Regions from separate parts of the Mesorhizobium sp. M4B.F.Ca.ET.017.02.2.1 genome, predicted to be linked through region 1. Evidence: riboswitches for the same ligand, from Rfam matches in the RefSeq annotation. Region 1 holds a riboswitch; each other region holds the start of a gene.

Evidence for each region. Region 1 has a riboswitch for cobalamin ahead of EN738_RS10560 (aromatic ring-hydroxylating dioxygenase subunit alpha). Riboswitches for the same ligand answer to the same signal wherever they lie in the genome.
Region 2: it holds a riboswitch for cobalamin, as region 1 does, so the genes downstream of both, EN738_RS26165 (DUF1636 family protein) here and EN738_RS10560 (aromatic ring-hydroxylating dioxygenase subunit alpha) in region 1, are expected to answer to the same signal.
Region 3: it holds a riboswitch for cobalamin, as region 1 does, so the genes downstream of both, EN738_RS19445 (CbtB domain-containing protein) here and EN738_RS10560 (aromatic ring-hydroxylating dioxygenase subunit alpha) in region 1, are expected to answer to the same signal.

What each region holds. Positions count from the first base shown of each region.
Region 1 is NZ_RZOF01000061.1:3,818-14,479, forward strand. Features, by position in the region: gene EN738_RS10520 (substrate-binding domain-containing protein) at 1-528, opposite strand, end outside; gene EN738_RS10525 (ABC transporter substrate-binding protein) at 891-2,246, shown strand; gene EN738_RS10530 (sugar ABC transporter permease) at 2,544-3,557, shown strand; gene EN738_RS10535 (carbohydrate ABC transporter permease) at 3,559-4,713, shown strand; gene EN738_RS10540 (alpha-glucosidase) at 4,718-6,382, shown strand; gene ugpC (sn-glycerol-3-phosphate ABC transporter ATP-binding protein UgpC) at 6,416-7,528, shown strand; gene EN738_RS10550 (DUF680 domain-containing protein) at 7,621-7,860, opposite strand; gene EN738_RS10555 (DUF680 domain-containing protein) at 7,966-8,175, opposite strand; cobalamin riboswitch at 8,678-8,881, shown strand; gene EN738_RS10560 (aromatic ring-hydroxylating dioxygenase subunit alpha) at 9,003-10,250, shown strand; gene EN738_RS10565 (hybrid-cluster NAD(P)-dependent oxidoreductase) at 10,328-10,662, shown strand, end outside.
Region 2 is NZ_RZOF01000285.1:4,207-7,961, forward strand. Features, by position in the region: gene EN738_RS26155 (winged helix-turn-helix domain-containing protein) at 1-904, shown strand, start outside; gene EN738_RS26160 (DUF6348 family protein) at 959-1,402, shown strand; cobalamin riboswitch at 1,711-1,917, shown strand; gene EN738_RS26165 (DUF1636 family protein) at 1,954-2,382, shown strand; gene cobW (cobalamin biosynthesis protein CobW) at 2,385-3,422, shown strand; partial or broken gene EN738_RS26175 (cobaltochelatase subunit CobN) at 3,440-3,755, shown strand, end outside.
Region 3 is NZ_RZOF01000164.1:2,365-6,119, reverse strand. Features, by position in the region: gene EN738_RS19455 (aromatic ring-hydroxylating dioxygenase subunit alpha) at 34-1,212, opposite strand; gene EN738_RS19450 (gamma-glutamylcyclotransferase) at 1,345-2,037, shown strand; cobalamin riboswitch at 2,102-2,296, shown strand; gene EN738_RS19445 (CbtB domain-containing protein) at 2,333-2,512, shown strand; gene EN738_RS19440 (CbtA family protein) at 2,528-3,325, shown strand; gene cobU (bifunctional adenosylcobinamide kinase/adenosylcobinamide-phosphate guanylyltransferase) at 3,318-3,755, shown strand, end outside.

The DNA.
Region 1 (10,662 bases):
CTGGATCAGCAGCCGCGCCGCCTCGTGGAAGGCGCCCTCGTTATCGATGTCGAGGAAGGCATAGTCGAAGTCGAAGCCCTCGCTGCGGCCATGGACGATGAAGGGAATGCCGAGCGTGTTGAGCAGCGCCACCCGCCGGTCAGCCGGCCGCGGCGAGGAGATGTAGACCGCGTCGACCTGCCGGTTGGCGACGATGCGCCGGTAGGTGGTCTCCTGGTCGTCGGCGTCCGCCGGCGACAGCACCAGGTCGAGCTCGTGCGAGCGGGCATAGTCGCCGAGGCCGGACAGGAACTCGACGAAGTGCGGATCGATGTCGACGGCGGCGCCGGTCGGCAGCACATAGCCGATCATCCCGGTCTTGCCGGTCGCCAGCCGGCGCGCGCTCGGGTTGGGGCGGTAGCCATGGCGCTTGGCCGCGTCCATCACCCGCCGCCGCGTTTCCTCGTTGACCTCGGGGTAGCCGTTCAGCGCCCGGCTCACCGTGGTCTGCGAAAGCGCCAGCATGTGAGCGAGCTGTTTAAGGTTCACCGGAGGCCTCCAAGCCTCAAAGCGCTTTTAATTTGAGTCAAAACGACAACCAACGCTGGTGACGTCGAACGGGTCGACCATAAGCATCGTTCAGATGGGTTTGAAGCAAAATTTGCTGCTGCAGCGCCAAAAAAACGTGCTGCAGCGCACTTTCTACGCACCTATTTGCAGAAATTAAATCGATTAGCCTTCTGCCCCTCTTGACTCCCGCTCGATTCAATGGCGAGATCAAAACGACCAAAGCGCTTTGGAAGACTCTTCGAAAGGTTGCGGTTCCTTTCTGACTGAGTCACAGTCCTGCGGCGTCGGCGGACGGAATGGAGGTTCCGTCCGATTGTTTGTGACCACTGGGAGGAATACCGATGAAGAAGATGCTTCTGCTGGGCGCCGCGTTCGCTACGCTCGCCTTGAGCCTGCCGGCGCAAGCCGAACTGAAGTTCAAGCCGGGCGAGGACCCGCGCTTCAACTGGCAGAACTACGAGGATCTCAAGAAGGTCGACCTCAAGGGCGAGACGCTGACCATCTTCGGGCCATGGCGCGGCGAGGACGAAGGCCTTGTGCGCACCGTTCTCGAATACTTCCAGGAAGCGACCGGCGTCGAGATCAAGTACTCCTCGTCGGAGAATTACGAACAGCAAATCGTCATCGACACCCAGGCCGGCAGCCCGCCCAACATCGCCGTGCTGCCGCAGCCGGGCCTGATTCAGGACCTGGCTTCCAAGGGCCTTTTGACGCCGCTTGGCGACGACACCGCCAAATGGGTCAAGGACAATTACGGCGCCGGCCAGTCCTGGGTCGACCTCGGCACCTTCAAGGACAAGGACGGCAAGCCGGGCTTCTTCGCCTTCCCGTACAAGGCGGATGTGAAGTCGCTGGTCTGGTACTCGCCGGATAATTTCGAGGAAGCCGGCTACAAGGTCCCGAAGACGCAGGAAGAATTGGCCGAGCTCGAAAAGAAGATCATCGCCGACGGCGGCAAGCCGTGGTGCATCGGTCTCGGCTCCGGCGGCGCCACCGGCTGGCCGGCGACCGACTGGGTCGAGGACATCATGCTGCGCACGCAGACCCCCGATGTCTACGACAAGTGGGTGAAGAACGAGATCCCGTTCAACGATCCGGCCGTGGTCAACGCCATCGACATCTTCGGCAAGATCGCGACCGACGACAAGATGGTCGACGGCGGCGCCAAGGCGGTTGCCGCGACCGACTTCCGCGACAGCCCGAAGGGCCTCTTCGCAGTGCCGCCGAAGTGCTACCTGCACCATCAGGCCTCGTTCATCCCGACCTTCTTCCCGGAGGGCACGAAGCTCGGCCAGGATGCCGACTTCTTCTACTTCCCGCCCTATGCCTCGAAGCCCGACCTTGGCACCCCGGTGCTCGGCGCCGGCACGCTGGCCATGATCACCAAGGATTCGAAAGCGGCCCGCGCCTTCATCGAATTCCTGAAGATGCCGCTGGCGCATGAGATCTGGATGGCCCAGGGCGGTTTCGTGACGCCATTCAAGGCGGTCAACAAGGACGCCTATGCCAGCGACGCGCTGAAGAAGCAGGGCGAGATCCTCGCCAACGCCTCGACCTTCCGCTTCGACGGTTCCGACCTGATGCCGGGCAAGATCGGCGCCGGCTCCTTCTGGACCGGCATGATCGACCTCGTCGGCGGCAAGTCCGCCCAGGATGTCGCCACCGACATCCAGAAGAGCTGGGACGCAATCAAGTAGGCGATCGTTCCCGCGGCCGGAAGCTCTTGCTTCCTCCTCCCAAGCGGATCCGGGCCTTTCGCGCCCGGATCCGGCTGGCCCATCACAGCATCTCATCCCGGTAGGGCCGGGATGGACCAGGTTCCAGTCGTGAAAGCCCAGTCGTGAAAGCGTAGACATTCCGGCATGCGGCGCGGCCGGCGGAAGCGGACAGTCCGCTTTCATGTCCCGTTCGCGCTCCAACAACGAGAACAGCGCACGAACTGATCGCCAGGGTCGTTTCAGGCCTGGCCGATCCTGCGCAGGGGAGAGGGACCCATGGCGGCTCAGATTTTCTCGGCCATATTCGTCATCATCGTCGGCGTCGGCGGCTGCGTCGCCTATTTCTGGGGTGCCAACAAGGCGCTCGACACCATCTTCCCCTCGCGCGGCGTCAGCGGCTCAGCCGCCGTCGACAATCTGCGCCGGCAGGGCCTGATCCGTCCCTGGCTGTTCGTCGGCCCGGCCATGATCATCCTCACCATCTATCTGATCTATCCGGTGGTCGAGACGCTGAGGCTGTCCTTCCTCGACCGCGGCGGGGCGAGCTTCGTCGGCTTCGCCAACTACGAATGGGCGTTCGGCGACCGCGAGTTCCGCAACTCGATCCTCAACAACATCGTCTGGCTGGCGGTGGTGCCGGCGGCCTGCACGTTCCTCGGCCTGATCATAGCCGTGCTCACCGACAAGATCTGGTGGGGCACCATCGCCAAGAGCCTGATCTTCCTGCCGCTGGCGATTTCCTTCGTCGGCGCCAGCGTGATCTGGAAATTCATCTACGAATATCGCGGCGAGGGCCAGGTCCAGATCGGCCTGCTCAACGCCATCATCCAGTATTTCGGCGGCCAGCCGCAGGTCTGGATATCGCTGCCGTTCTGGAACAATTTCTTCCTGATGGTCATCCTGATCTGGATCCAGACCGGCTTTGCCATGGTGATCCTGTCGTCGGCGCTGCGCGGCATTCCCGAGGAGACGATCGAGGCCGCGGTGATCGACGGCGCCAACCCGTTCCAGATCTTCTGGAAGATCATGGTGCCGCAGATCTGGGGCACCATCGCCGTGGTCTGGACCACCATCACCATCCTGGTGCTGAAGGTCTTCGACATCGTGCTGACCATGACCAACGGCCAGTGGAACAGCCAGGTGTTGGCCAATCTGATGTTCGACTGGATGTTCCGCGGCGGCGGCGATTTCGGTCGCGGCGCAACGATCGCCATCATCATCATGATCGCGGTCATCCCGATCATGGTCTGGAACATCCGCCAGGCCAACAAAGAGACGGGAGGACACTGAAATGGCCGCCTCGACCGGAAAGTCCTTCGCCAGCCGTTTCGGCGTCCACATCGCGGTGCTGATCTTCGTCGCCATCTGGACCGTCCCGACGCTCGGCATCCTGGTCTCCTCGCTGCGCGACAAGGACCAGATCATCGCCTCCGGCTGGTGGAACTCGTTCGCCAGCTCCAGCCAGACCGGAGCCGGCCGGCTGCCAGCCGCTTCGGCGCAGGTCGAGAAGGATGGCAAGTTCGTCATCGCGGGCAACATTTTCGGCGACGGCGCCAAGCGTGATATCAGCGCCTTCGGCGTCAAGTCGGCGGCGCCCACGCAATACCCGGCCGGCTCGACCGCCGATCTCGGCGACGGCGTGACCCTGCAGGTCAATGCCGACGGCAGCTTCGTGCTTGCCTCGCCCAAGGCTTTCGAGGGCGACCGCGGCCAGCGCGTCTACTTTGCCTCGTCGGCGCCGCCGAAATTCACCACCGACAACTACAAGACGGTGCTGTTTTCGGAGGGCATCGGCCGCTCCTTCATGAACTCGCTGACCGTCACCATCCCGGCGACCGTGATCCCGATCCTGATCGCCGCCTTTGCCGCCTACGCGCTGGCCTGGATGCGCTTTCCCGGCCGGGCCCTGCTGATCGCGGTGATCATCGGCCTGCTCGTCGTGCCGCTGCAGATGTCGCTGATCCCGTTGCTCAAGCTCTACAACGGCGTCGGTTCGTTCTTCGGCGTGCCGTCGAAGACCTATCTCGGTATCTGGCTTGCGCATACCGGCTTCGGTCTGCCCTTCGCCATCTATCTGCTGAGGAGCTACATTGCCGGGCTGCCGCGCGAGATCATGGAATCGGCGCGCATCGACGGCGCCAGCGATTTCGAGATCTTTGTCAAGATCGTGCTGCCGCTGTCCTTCCCGGTGCTCGCCTCCTTCGCCATCTTCCAATTCCTGTGGGTATGGAACGATCTGTTGGTGGCGATGGTTTTCCTCGGTACAGAGGCCGACCAGATCGTGCTGACCGCCAAGCTGAACGCGCTGCTCGGCTCGCGCGGCGGCGACTGGGAGATCCTCACGACATCGGCGTTCGTGACCATCATCGTGCCGCTGATCGTGTTCTTCTCGCTGCAGCGCTATTTCGTACGCGGGCTGCTTGCCGGCTCGGTGAAAGGAGGTTGAGATAATGCAATCGGCTTTGAAGGCGACGTCGAGGCCCGACCCCGCCGTCGATCGCGACTGGTGGCGGGGCGCGGTGATCTACCAGATCTATCCACGCTCCTATCAGGACTCCAACGATGACGGCATAGGCGACCTCAAGGGCATTGTCCGCAGGCTGCCCTACATCGCCTCGCTCGGCGTCGACGCCATCTGGATCTCGCCCTTCTTCAAGTCGCCGATGAAGGACTTCGGCTACGATGTATCGGACTATTGCGACGTCGACCCGATGTTCGGCACGCTCGCCGATTTCGATGCGCTGGTGGCGGAAGCGCATCGGCTTGGCCTCAAGGTGATGATCGACGAGGTGCTGTCGCATACCGCCGACATCCATCCCTGGTTCAAGGAAAGCCGTTCGAGTCGCAGCAATCCGAAGGCCGACTGGTATGTGTGGGCCGACGCCCGGCCGGACGGCACGCCTCCCAACAACTGGCTGTCGATCTTCGGCGGCTCGGCCTGGCAATGGGACACCAGCCGCCAGCAATACTACCTGCACAATTTCCTCGCCGAGCAGCCCGACCTCAACTTCCACAACGCGGAGGTCCAGGACGCGCTGCTCGACGTCACCCGTTTCTGGCTGGAGCGCGGTGTCGACGGCTTCCGCCTCGACACGATCAATTTCTATTTCCACAGCCAGGGGCTGGAGAACAATCCGCCGCTGCCGCCCGAGGAGCGCAACGACCAGACGGCTCCGGCCGTCAACCCCTACAACTACCAGGACCATATCTACGACAAGAGCCGGCCGGAGAACCTCGGCTTCCTCGAACGCTTCCGCGCCCTGCTCGACGAATATCCGGCGCAGGCAGCGGTCGGCGAAGTCGGCGATTCGCAGCGCGGCCTGGAAGTGGTGGCCGCCTACACCGCCGGCGGCAAGCGCGTCCACATGTGCTATTCCTTCGACTTCCTGGCGCCCGAGAAGATCAGCGCCGCCAAGGTGCGCACGGTGCTGGAAGCCTTCGGCAAGGTCGCCAGCGACGGCTGGTCGTGCTGGGCCTTCTCCAATCACGACGTGATGCGGCCGGCCTCGCGCTGGGCCGCCAGCGAGGCCGATCCGACCGCCTATCTCAAGGTGATCTCGGCGCTGCTGATGTCGCTGCGCGGCTCGGTCTGCCTCTATCAGGGCGAGGAGCTCGGCCTCGGCGAGGCGGATCTCAGCTTCGAGGACCTGCAGGACCCCTACGGCATCCGCTTCTGGCCCGAATTCAAGGGGCGCGACGGCTGCCGCACGCCGATGGTGTGGGATGCCGCCGCCAAGAATGGCGGCTTCTCGGCGGCCAAGCCGTGGCTGCCGGTGCCCGGCAAGCATCTTTTGCAGGCGGTGAACGTGCAACAGGGCGATGCAAGCTCGCTGCTCGAGCACTACCGGCGCTTCCTCGCCTTCCGCCGCCAGCATCCGGCGCTGGCCAAGGGCGACATCGACTTCATCGAAAGCGCGGGCGACACCGTCGCCTTCACCCGCCGCGAGGGCAATGAGCGTGTCGCCTGCGTCTTCAACCTGGGCAGCAAGCCGGCCGAGGTCGATCTCGGCGGCGGCTCGCTGCAGCCCTTGCCCGGGCACGGCTTTTCGGGCCAAGCTGGCGCCGGCTCCATCCGCCTTGGCGGCTACGGCGCCTGGTTCGGGCGCATCGACTGAGTTTTTGAAACGGACGTCACTGGGAGGACAATCATGGCCGATGTCACGCTGAGGCAAGTCAAGAAGTCGTACGGCAATCTCAACATCCTGCACGGCATCGACCTCGACATTAAGTCGGGCGAGTTCATCGTCTTCGTCGGCCCGTCCGGCTGCGGCAAGTCGACCTTGCTGAGGTCCATCGCCGGGCTGGAGGAGATCACCTCGGGCGAACTCAAGATCGCCGGCGACGTCGTGAACGACGTGCCGCCGTCGAAGCGCGGCATCGCCATGGTGTTCCAGTCCTACGCGCTCTATCCGCACATGACCGTCTACGACAACATGGCCTTCTCGATGAAGATCGGCAAGGAAAGCAAGGCCGAGATCGACAAGCGGGTGCGGCAGGCGGCCGAGATCCTGCAATTGACCAAATATCTCGACCGGCTGCCCAAGGCGATGTCGGGCGGCCAGCGCCAGCGCGTCGCCATCGGCCGCGCCATCGTGCGCAACCCGAAGGTGTTCCTGTTCGACGAGCCGCTGTCCAACCTCGACGCGGCACTTCGCGTCGCCACCCGCATCGAGATCGCCAAGCTCAAGGAATCGATGCCGAACACGACGATGATCTATGTCACCCACGACCAGGTCGAGGCGATGACGCTGGCCGATCGCATCGTGGTGCTGAAGGAAGGCCGCATCGAGCAGGTCGGCACGCCGATGGAGCTCTACAAGCGGCCCGGCAATCTGTTCGTTGCCCAGTTCATCGGCTCGCCGGCCATGAACATCCTGCCGGCCAAGATCGAAAAGGCCGGCGACCCGACCGTCATCAGCCATGTCGGCGGCCGCAAGGCGACGGTGCCGATCGCCACACCCGCCGCGGCGAATGGTGCGGCGGTGAGTTTCGGCGTGCGGCCGGAAGACCTGGCGATCGCCACCGGCACCGAGTATCTGTTCGAGGGAACGGTGGATTATGTCGAGCAGCTCGGCGAGGTCCAGCTCGTCTATGTCGACATCGGCCGCGCCGACCTGCCGCTGGTGACGAAACTGCCGGGCAATGTCGAGGTCAAGCGCGGCGCTGTGCTGCGGCTCAACGCCGATCCCGGCGACCTGCACATCTTCGATGCCGACGGCCACTCCTTCACGCTGCATATGGCGGAAGCCAAGGCGGCCTGACCTTCACGTGAGACAAAAAAGAGCGGCGGGCTGTGCCCGCCGCTCTTGGCATTATGGCCCGATCCATATCCCGATCCGGGATGGACCGGCTGTTAGCGGCCAAACAGGTTGCGGTCGCTGCCCTGAGGCGCGGACTTCTCTACGTCGCCCGACGAGTTCAGCAGCTTGTAGACCGGCGAGCTGGTGTCGCGCGTCGACGACGTCTGCGTGGTGTCGACGTTGGCGGCCGGCCGCTGACTGTTGATGTCGGTCCCGCCGACATTGTCGTTGCGGGCATAGGCGCTACCGGCGGCGATCAAAAGTGCGGCGGCAGTAAGAGCAATCTTCTTCATTTTGGGTACTCCTGGATTTGCGTCGGAGCGGCGGGCCAGCCGCCGCGTCCGGCTTCCGTTTGGCCACGACCCGAACCGGAGGTCCGGGATCGCGGTCCGGTCGGTTTAGTTGTTGCCGAAGAGGTTACGGTCGCTGCCCTGGTTGGCGGGCTGCTCGGCGGCCGGTTCCGACTTCTTGATCGATGCCGTGTACGAGCTGTCGACGGCAGCAGCGGGCTGATTGGCACCGTTGGAACCGTAATTGTCGCTGCCACCAGCAAAGGCGCTGCCGGAAATGGCCAGAAGGGCGGCGGCAGTAAGAGCAATCTTTTTCATTTTTGGTACTCCAGTATATTTTTTCCGTCCGTCTAGCGGCGTGTCTTGGGAGGAAATCGCGTCGTTCGGACAGCCCCGATGTGGGAGAGCCATCGGCCGCTTTCCAATCACGAAGTTTTTCCGTCTGGCCTATGAATCTGCACCTTGAAATTGTACCAAGGCCATCTACACGCAATGAATTACGAAGCAATATCAAGTGGTTGTTTGAATCGCCCATCGGGCCAAGTGACGATTCCGAAGATCTGCGTTCACACCGTCCTGCACGCATTGTCAACAGAAACGAACCGTTCGGTTCGATTTTAGGATCTCCTAATAGTCACTTTTCTATACTGTTAACCAATTCAGAACCGCCCAGGGAACACGGTTTTCTCCGCCTCGATTCGCATGCCGGCAGCGTGTGACATCGGTCGCCTTGCAGGGCCAATATCAAGCATCATGGGTCGTGTCGCGCCGCATGGATGCGATGTCGTTTTCATGCCGATGGCGCGGCGGCTGTCGTGATTAAGATCAGATTATCTCAGGTGCTGCCCCGTGACGACGGGACGGAGAATTGGGAAGCCGGTCAGAACCCGGCGCTGCCCCCGCAACGGTGGTGGAGTTCAAAGTCGCGACGGGAGACCACTGGGCCATCGGCCTGGGAAGGTGCCGCGACCGCCCGTCAGGGCACTCCAGAGCCCGGAAACCAGCCAGGGATACTTGAACTCGGCTGATCGCGGTGGGCGGTCAAGAGGCGGATGGTGCGTGCCCGGCCATGCCGGCGGCGGTCGTTCTTCTCAATCACCACCAGTTCAGTCCTTGAAGCGGTGCGACAAACGCGAGGACAGGACATGGATGCGCGCAACGACATGCTGAGGCTGCTGCACGGCCGCAGGCCGGGCTTTTCGCTGGAACAGCCCTTCTATACCGACCCGGACTATTTCAAGCTCGACATGGAGCTGATCTGGTACCGCGACTGGCTGTTCATCGGCCACGATTGCGAATTGCCGAAGCCGGGCAGCTACATCACCGCGCAGGTCGGCGACTATCCGGTGGTTCTGGTTCGCGACCAGCAAGGCAGGGTCAATGCCTTCCATAACTCCTGCCGCCATCGCGGCAGCCGCGTCTGCAACGCCGAGAAGGGCACCGCGGCGAAGCTCGTCTGCCCCTATCATCAATGGACCTACGAGCTCGACGGCAGGCTGCTGTTCGCCCGCCAGATGGCGGATGGTTTCGACAAGAGCCAGTTCGGCCTGAAGCCGGTCGCCTGCGAGAGCGTCGGCGGCTACATCTTCATCTGCCTGGCGAAAGAGCCAGCCGATTTCGCGCCGATGCGCGCCATGATCGAACCCTATCTCCTGCCGCATCGATTGACTGAGGCGAAGGTCGCTTTCGAATCGACCATCGTCGAGAAGGGCAACTGGAAGCTGGTCTGGGAAAACAACCGCGAGTGCTATCACTGCGCCGGCAACCATCCCGAACTCTGCAAGACCTTCCCCGAGGCGCCGACCGTGACCGGCGTGCATGGTGCCGAAAGCGATCCCGAGATGCAGGCGCATTGGGCGAAATGCGAGGCGGCGGGCCTGCCGAGCAAGTTCCGCATCGACCCGGCGGGACAGTATCGCGCCACCCGCGCGCCGCTCTTGCGCGACGCCGTCAGCTACACGATGAGCGGCAAGCGCGCGGTGAGGAAGAACCTTTCCACGAGCGTCTCGGCGGACCGCATCGGCACGTTGATGCACTATCACTATCCGACCACCTGGAACCATATCCTGATCGACCATGCCGTCACCTTCCGGGTGCTGCCGATCAGCGCCACCGAAACCGCGGTGACGACGAAATGGCTGGTCCACAAGGATGCGGTGGAAGGCGTCGATTACGATCTTGCCGAACTCACCCATGTCTGGACCGAGACCAACGACCAGGATCGCCGCATCGTCGAGGAAAACGCTTTCGGCATCCTCTCGCCGGCCTATGAGCCCGGCCCCTATTCGGAGCAGCATGAGGGCGGCGTCATCCAGTTCGTCGAATGGTACGCCTCCTTCATGGGCCCGCGCCTTGCCGAAGGCGGCCGGCCGGCGCTGCGCAGCGTTGCCTAGCACATGGCGCCCAAAAGTGTTGAGCGGTTTTGGGATCACGACATGTGCAGAATGAAAAGGACCAAGGGATGAACGCGATGACGGATCTCGCCCTCTATCGCCATCTCGACGAGATGGCGCCCTGGAACGACCGGCTGCAGGTGCTGGAGGTGATCGGCGTCAGCGACGAGGCGCCGGACGTCAAGACCTTCACCTTCCGCTCCGACAACCAGACCTGGTTCCGCTACAAGCCCGGCCAGTTCGTGACGCTGGAACTGCCGACCGCCGACGGACCGCTGATGCGCACCTACACGCTGTCCTCATCGCCCTCGCGGCCGTTCTCGATCGCGGTGACGGTGAAGGCGCAGGCCGGCAGCATCGGCACGCGCTGGATGTTCGACAATCTCAAGCCCGGCGCCCATGTGAAGGCCTA
Region 2 (3,755 bases), on a different contig from region 1:
CTGGCCGCTGCTGCGCTGGCGCATGCAGCGCGCCGAACAGGGCGAGGAAATGTATCTCGGCCTCGCGAAATGGGGCCGTGAGCAGCGCCAGATGATTGACGAGATCTACAACGAGGTCGCCGAACGCGGGCCGATCGCCGCCTCCGACATAGAAGGCCACAAGGGCAATGGCGGCTGGTGGGGCTGGAGCGCGGCCAAGCACGCCTTCGAGTGGCTGTTTTGGGCCGGCCGCATCACCACCGCCTACCGGCGCGGCTTCGAGCGCTACTACGATTTGCCGGAGCGCGTGCTGCCGCAGGCCGTGCTCGACCTGCCGGTTCCCTCCGTCGAGGACGCGCATCGCGAATTGCTGCGCATTTCAGCCCGCGCGCACGGCATCGCCACCTACAGCGACCTGCGCGACTATTTTCGTCTGGCGCCCGGCGACACGAAGGACCGCATCGAGGAACTGGTCGAGACGGGCGATCTGCTGCCGATGCGGGTCGAAGGCTGGGACAAGCCGGCCTATCTCCACAAGGACGCCCGCATCCCGCGCAAGATCGAGGCGCGCGCCCTGCTCGCGCCGTTCGATCCCGTCGTTTTCGAACGCACCCGCACCGAAAAGCTCTTCGACTTCCGCTACCGCATCGAGATCTACACGCCGGCCGAAAAGCGCCAATACGGCTACTACGTGCTGCCCTTCCTGCTCGGCGACCGGATCGTCGCCCGCGTCGATCTGAGGGCCGATCGCCCGGCTAGCGTGCTGCGCGTCCATGCCGCCTATGCCGAGGCCGGCGCTCCGCCCGAAACGGCCGGTGAACTCTTCGAGGAATTGAAGCAGATGCAGGGCTGGCTTGGGCTTGAGCGCATCGAAGTGACGCCGGCCGGCGATTTGGGGCCGGCGCTGGCTGGCGAGATAAGATAGCCAACCCCTGCAGCCTCTGTCATACACGCTCCAACAAACCTCGTAGGTTGTGCAATGGCATCGGACAAAGTGCTCGACATGATCCATGGCGCATTGATTGCGCATGGGATCGATGCAGTGCGTAGAGATCAGGACGTTCTGCTACAGTCGAGGCAACTTCGGTTTGAGGCTGAGGTATTCGAGGCGGAAGCTGGCCGGCTGGTCCTCGAAATCTACATTTTTTCCCCACTGCTTGATGTTCAGCCGGTCATTGAATCCTTTGCTGGCTTCGGTGACACGCGAGAACAAGAATTAAATCAGGCGTTTGAAAAATTTCTTCGTGGCGTTTTCCACGTGGCGATCGAGGGACTGGCTGATCATGTCTGCGACAACATGCAGGCCGAAGTAGAGGTTTGGCAGCAAAGCATCCCAGTTGGAAGATCTGGCAAAAGAATGTTCGCTGGAAAATCTATGGTGGACAGGTCATTTCCCAGGCCACCACCGAGCTTAATTCGCTGAACCGGGGTTATCCAACGTTCTACGCCAAGCTGGAAAAGCTGTTCACAGCTTCCGTTTCCCCTGGCAGTCACTTTGTACGCACCTTTTTTGCAGCCTTGAAAGGCGAGCTTATTTGCACCGAGGTCCTTCTGGATAATAAGGTTTGGCAAGAAGGACAGGACCTAGCCCTCAGCCATGACTGGGACCACGGCGATGGTTATCAAGCAGTCCGGCAAGTTATCCTGGCCCTGCCGATTGGCGGCACATGACAGCCTCTGACCGACATAGCCATGTCGTAGCCGCGCGTTGACACATCTGCCCGCAGAAGCCTAAATCCATGGCCAGACGGTCTCCTCCCGGCAAAAGGAGGAGCCAAGAGGGAATGCGGTGCGGGAAAAATGCCCAAATCCGCGGCTGTCCCCGCAACTGTAAGCGAAGAGCCAAGGCCGAAAGCCACTGGGATGTTCCCCGGGAAGGCGGCTAACCAAGGCGATGACCCGCGAGCCAGGAGACCTGCCGTCTGCGAGAAAAGAATCCGATCGCCCGGCGGGTTTCCGGGCAAGGAGCCTGATTTGGAGCGCGACAGCAGTTTTCCGGCTGATAGAGCGGACATACCGTCCGGCGACGACGATGGTCCGGCCGGCGTGACCGTCATCGTCTGCTCGTCCTGCCGCGACGAGACCGGTTCCGATGCCCATCCGCGCGCCGGCGCGCTGCTTGCCGAGGACACGCGCCGGGCGGCTTCCGGCGAAAAGATCAACATCCGCACCGTCGAATGCCTCGGCAATTGCAAGCGCCGACTGAGCGCGGCACTTCTGCGCGATGGCTGCTGGAGCTACGTCTTCGGCGACCTGACAGCGACCAGCGGCGCCGACCTCGTTGCTGGCGCAAAGCTCTTCGCCACCTCGACCGACGGCCTCATCCCGTGGCGCGGCCGGCCCGATTCCCTGAAGCGCGGCCTTGTTGCCCGCATCCCTCCCCTCGACCTGCTGAAGGACTGACCATGACCGCATCCGTCTCCCGTGTTCCCTGCACCGTCGTTACCGGCTTCCTGGGCGCCGGAAAGACGACGCTGATCCGCAACCTGCTCGAGAACGCCAAAGGCAAGCGGCTGGCGATCATCGTCAACGAGTTCGGCGATGTCGGCATCGACGGCGAAATCCTCAAGGGCTGCGGCGTCGATGCCTGCCCGGAGGAAAACATCGTCGAACTGGCCAATGGCTGCATCTGCTGCACCGTCGCCGACGATTTCGTGCCGGCGCTCGACCAGATCCTGTCGCGGACGCCGAAGGTCGATCACATCCTGATCGAAACCTCAGGCCTCGCGCTGCCGAAGCCGCTGGTCCAGGCCTTCCAGTGGCCGAGCGTGAAGAGCCGCGTCACTGTCGATGGCGTCATTGCCGTGGTCGACGGCCCGGCCCTGGCAGACGGCCGCGTCGCTTCCGACATGGACGCGCTGCAGGCACAGCGCGCGGCGGATGACTCGCTCGACCATGACGATCCGGTCGAAGAAGTGTTCGAGGACCAGATCGCCTGCGCCGACCTGATCATCCTGTCGAAGAGCGATCTGATGGACGCCGCCGGCTCGGCGCGCGCCAACGCCGTCATCGGCGAGCATGTGGCTCGCGCCGTCAAGGTCGTGCCGACCGCCCAGGGCAAGGTCGACCCGTCCGTGCTGCTCGGCCTTGGCCTCGCCGTCGAGGACGACATCGAGAACCGCAAGACCCATCACGATGACGAGCTCGACCACGAGCATGACGATTTTGACTCCTTCGTCATCGACATCCCGTCGATCGCCAATCCGGATGAACTGGCACAACGCGTCGCCACCGCTGCCGAACAGGAGAATGTGCTGCGCGTGAAGGGATTCGTCGAGGTCGGCGGCAAGCCGATGCGGCTTTTGCTGCAGGCCGTCGGGCCACGTGTCAACCATTACTACGACCGCGCGTGGACGGCCGAGGACGATCGCCGCTCGCGCCTCGTCGTCATCGGCCTGAAGGGGCTGAACCGCCCGGCGATCGAGCGTATCCTCGCCGGCTGAGGCAAACCCGAACCGCCATGCACATCCTCACCACCACATCCGCCTCGCTCGACGATCTCGCCGAGCCTGTCGATCTCAGGCAGACGCCTGCGGATGTGGTGGCGCTGTCCTTCACCGACAGCGATCTTTCCGGACTGGCTGCGGCGTGGAAGGCCGACGCGGAACGATTGCCCTCAATGCGGCTGGCGGCACTTCGCGATCTCCGTCATCCGATGTCGGTCGACCTCTGGATCGACAGCGTCGCCCTCCACGCCAAGGTCATCCTGGTGCGCATCCTCGGCGGCTATGACTGGTGGCGCTACGGTTGCGACCAGCTCGCCACGGTCGCGCGCG
Region 3 (3,755 bases), on a different contig from region 1:
CTTTGTCACCTGACGGCGTCTGCCGAAGTCGCTCTAGGGTTTGGGCGAAAATGCCTGATACCGCGCGCGCACCCATTCGTGGAAACGGTGCAGGTCGTATTCCTCCGGCATCAGCACGCCGGCCTTGTGGCGCATCGAACGCAGGCCCTTCTGGTTGACCTCGCAGATCGCCGCGTCCTCTTCCAGCACCTGCCTGCCGAAGGCGACGATGTTGTCGATGTCGGCTTCCGGCGAGGCGAGCGCTTCGGCCGGGAACAGCCATTCGGCCGACAGTTCAGTCTGCTCCGGGCCGAGCGGCACCAGCCGTACGGTGCGGACATAGTCGACATGGCCGACGATGAACATCGACGGCAGGCTCGTGGCGTAGGTCTGGCCGGCGGCGCATTCGGCCGGCGTCAGGCCGGCAAACACCGGACCGTGCACGTGGCCGTCGCGCGACCAGGTCTCGGCGCCGGCGCGCAGGCCGCCGGAGAATTCCGGCGCGTCATTGTCGGCGTGGCGCGCGCATTCGGGATCGTCGTGCCTCGCCATCAGGCCTCGGCCATAGATCGGCACCAGCCGCGACAGGTCCTTGTGGACGCCGGGGCAATGCAGGCACTCGTTGAAGTTCTCCCAAAAGATCTTCCAGTTGCAGTTCATCACCTTGCGCAGCGCATGGCCGGTGACCAGCGTCTCCAGCGGCCAGTTGGCGAGATTGCCGGAAGCCCGGTCGAAGGAGGCTTCCGCCGAGCCGGCGGCATCTCCGGCGAGGTTGATGAAGACGAAGCCGCGCCACACCGACAGCGCCACGCCATAGAGCGGATAGTCGGCCTTGTCGAAGCCTTCGGGCAGCGACTTCGACGGCACGCGCACGAGGTCGCCGCGCAGCGAATAGGACCAGGCGTGGTAGGGGCAGGTCAGCAGCCTGGCCTTCAGCCTTCCCTCGCTCTCCTGGCAAAGCTGCGAGCCGCGATGCCGGCAGGTGTTGTGGAAGGCGCGCAATTCGCCGGCCTCGTCGCGCAGCACCACGATCTCCTGCGTGCCGACGCGGAATGTCCTGAAAGCCAGCGGCTGGGCAAGGTCGGCCTCGCGGCAGACCAGCAGCCAGCTTTTGTACCAGATCGCGTCGAGGTCACGACCGTAAGCCCCGGCATCCCAATAGGCCGACGAGGGCAGGGTCGGCTCAAGCCTGGTCAGGCCGGTGTAGAGGTCGTCGCTCGGTTTGGGCTGCATAGGCGGCTCCCTGAATGGTCCAGCCGACACCCGGCCAGGATGTTTGTCAATCGCTCGCGCCGTGGCCATTGTGGCACGCAATCGCCGCCCCTAAGGTCGGCGCTTCACAAGTCGGGTGCCCAGGGACAGTTCATGCCGCCAAGGACAATGTCGCTCACCGAGGAGCTGGTCGCGCGCTGCTTTCGCGTCGTCGAGGACAGCGGGCCTGATCCCAACGCGATGCATCTGGACGATGCCGACTATGAAGCGATGCTGGACACGCTCGAGGCTGAGCTGCCTGGCAGCGAACCGCTCTGGCTGTTCGGCTACGGCTCGCTGATCTGGAAGCCCGAGATCGATCATGTCGAGGAACGGGTTGCGGTCCCGCGCGGCTGGCACAGGTCCTTCTGCATGAAGATGACGCGCTGGCGCGGCACCAGGGAGCAGCCTGGCCTGATGATGGCGCTGGACCGGGGCGGGCAGTGCAAGGGCGTCGCCTTCAGGCTTGGCGACGCCGACCGGCGCCAGCAGCTCGACAAGGTTCTGCGGCGCGAAGTGACACTGAAGCCGACCAGCTACCATCCGCGCCTGCTCAACCTTTCGAGCGACGGCGGCACGTTGCGGGCACTGGCCTTCGTCATCAACCGCAAGGGCACAACCTATGCCGGCCCGCTTGAGGAAAAAGAGGTGGTCGAAAGGCTGGCGACATCCTGCGGGCACTGGGGATCGGGCGCAGACTATCTTTACAACACGGTGAAGAACCTCGAGCAGCGCGGCATCCATGACCGCCATCTGTGGCGGCTGCAGCATCTGGTTGCCGAGCGGATTGCCGCGTCGGACAGCTAGGCCCGGTGGCGCATTTGCGCTGGTGGCCGCCGGAATTTGGTTTGCCGGGCGCGACGATTCTGCCTATAGTCCTGCCGTCGTCGGTTCCGTTTTTGGAGCCAAGAGGGAATGCGGTGAGGGCGAATTCGTCCAATGCCGTGGCTGCCCCCGCAACTGTGTGCGGTAGTCCTCTCCAAGACCACTGAGGAAAATCCTCGGGAAGGTGGGGAAGGGCGCTGATCCGCGAGCCAGGAGACCTGCCGGCGACAGAAACGTTGAATTCTATGCCCTCGGGTGGAGGGCGAAAGGACAAGACATGACGACCGCTTCCGTCTCCCTCGGCACCTCCGTCTCCTCGCAGTCGCGCTTCATGCAGCTGGCCATGGCCGCGTTGCTCGGCATTTTCGTCGTCGGCTTTGTCGGCTTCTCGCATCTCGATGCGGTCCACAACGCAGCTCACGACTACCGCCACTCGATGGCGTTTCCCTGCCACTGACAAGGGCCTGACATCATGAACCTGTTTCGCAACGTCGTGTTCATCGCGGCGATTGCAGGGCTCGTGGCCGGCGTCGTTCTCGCTTGCCTGCAGGCCTATGCAACCGTGCCGCTGATCCTCAAGGCGGAAGTCTACGAACAGGCCGGCGGCGGCCATCATCATGATCATGCCGCGGCGCCTGCCGAGACCGGCGACGCCATGAGCTCCGCCGCTCCGGCCGGAAATGCCATGAGTTCCGCGCCGGCTCCGGCCGAAGCGGCCGCGCCAGCGGAAGACGAGGGCTGGGCACCGGCCGACGGCTTCGAGCGTTTCGCCTTCAACGTCGTCGCCAACATCGTCACCGGCATCGGCTTCGCGCTGATCCTGGTCGCGGTTTCGGAATTCGCCGGTGGTATCGGCAACTGGCGCCAGGGCGTGTTCTGGGGTCTCGCCGGCTTTGCCGTGTTCACGCTGGCGCCGGGCCTCGGCCTGCCGCCGGAACTGCCGGCGATGCCGGCCGCCGAACTCCTGCCGCGCCAGATCTGGTGGACGGCGACAGCGGTCGCGACCGCCGCCGGACTCGGCCTGATCGCTTTCCGCAAGTCGCTGCCGCTGGCGATCCTGGCCGTGGCCCTGATCGTCGCGCCGCACATCGTCGGCGCGCCGCAGCCGGAAAGCTTCGAGACGCCGATTCCCGAAGGCCTGCATCACCAGTTCGTGGTGGCGGTGACGGTCACCGACCTGGTGTTCTGGCTGGTGCTGGGCGCTGCCGTCGGCGTGGTGCGCGGCCGCTTCACCGGCACGGCCACCAGCCTGCGCGACAGCTTTGCCTGATCGCAGGGGACTGACCTTCATCATCGGCGGTGCGCGCTCCGGCAAGAGTGCGCATGCCGAAACCCTGGTGACGGCGAGTCCCTCGCCATGGGCTTACATCGCCACCGCGGAAGCCTATGACGATGAGATGCGCGAGCGCATCGCGCTGCATCGGGCGCGTCGCGGCGAGGGCTGGGCGACGGTCGACGCGCCGCTCGATCTTGCCGCCGCGATCGAGGCGCTGCCTGACCACCAACCCGTCTTGATCGACTGCCTGACTCTGTGGCTGACCAATCATATGCTGGCCGAGCGCGACCTCGATGCGGAATGCCGGCGGCTTGTGGATGTTCTATCGCGGCCGCGCGGGCCGTGGTTCGTGGTGTCCAACGAGGTCGGCCTGGGCATCGTGCCCGACAATGCGCTGGCGAGGCGGTTTCGCGATGCGGCCGGC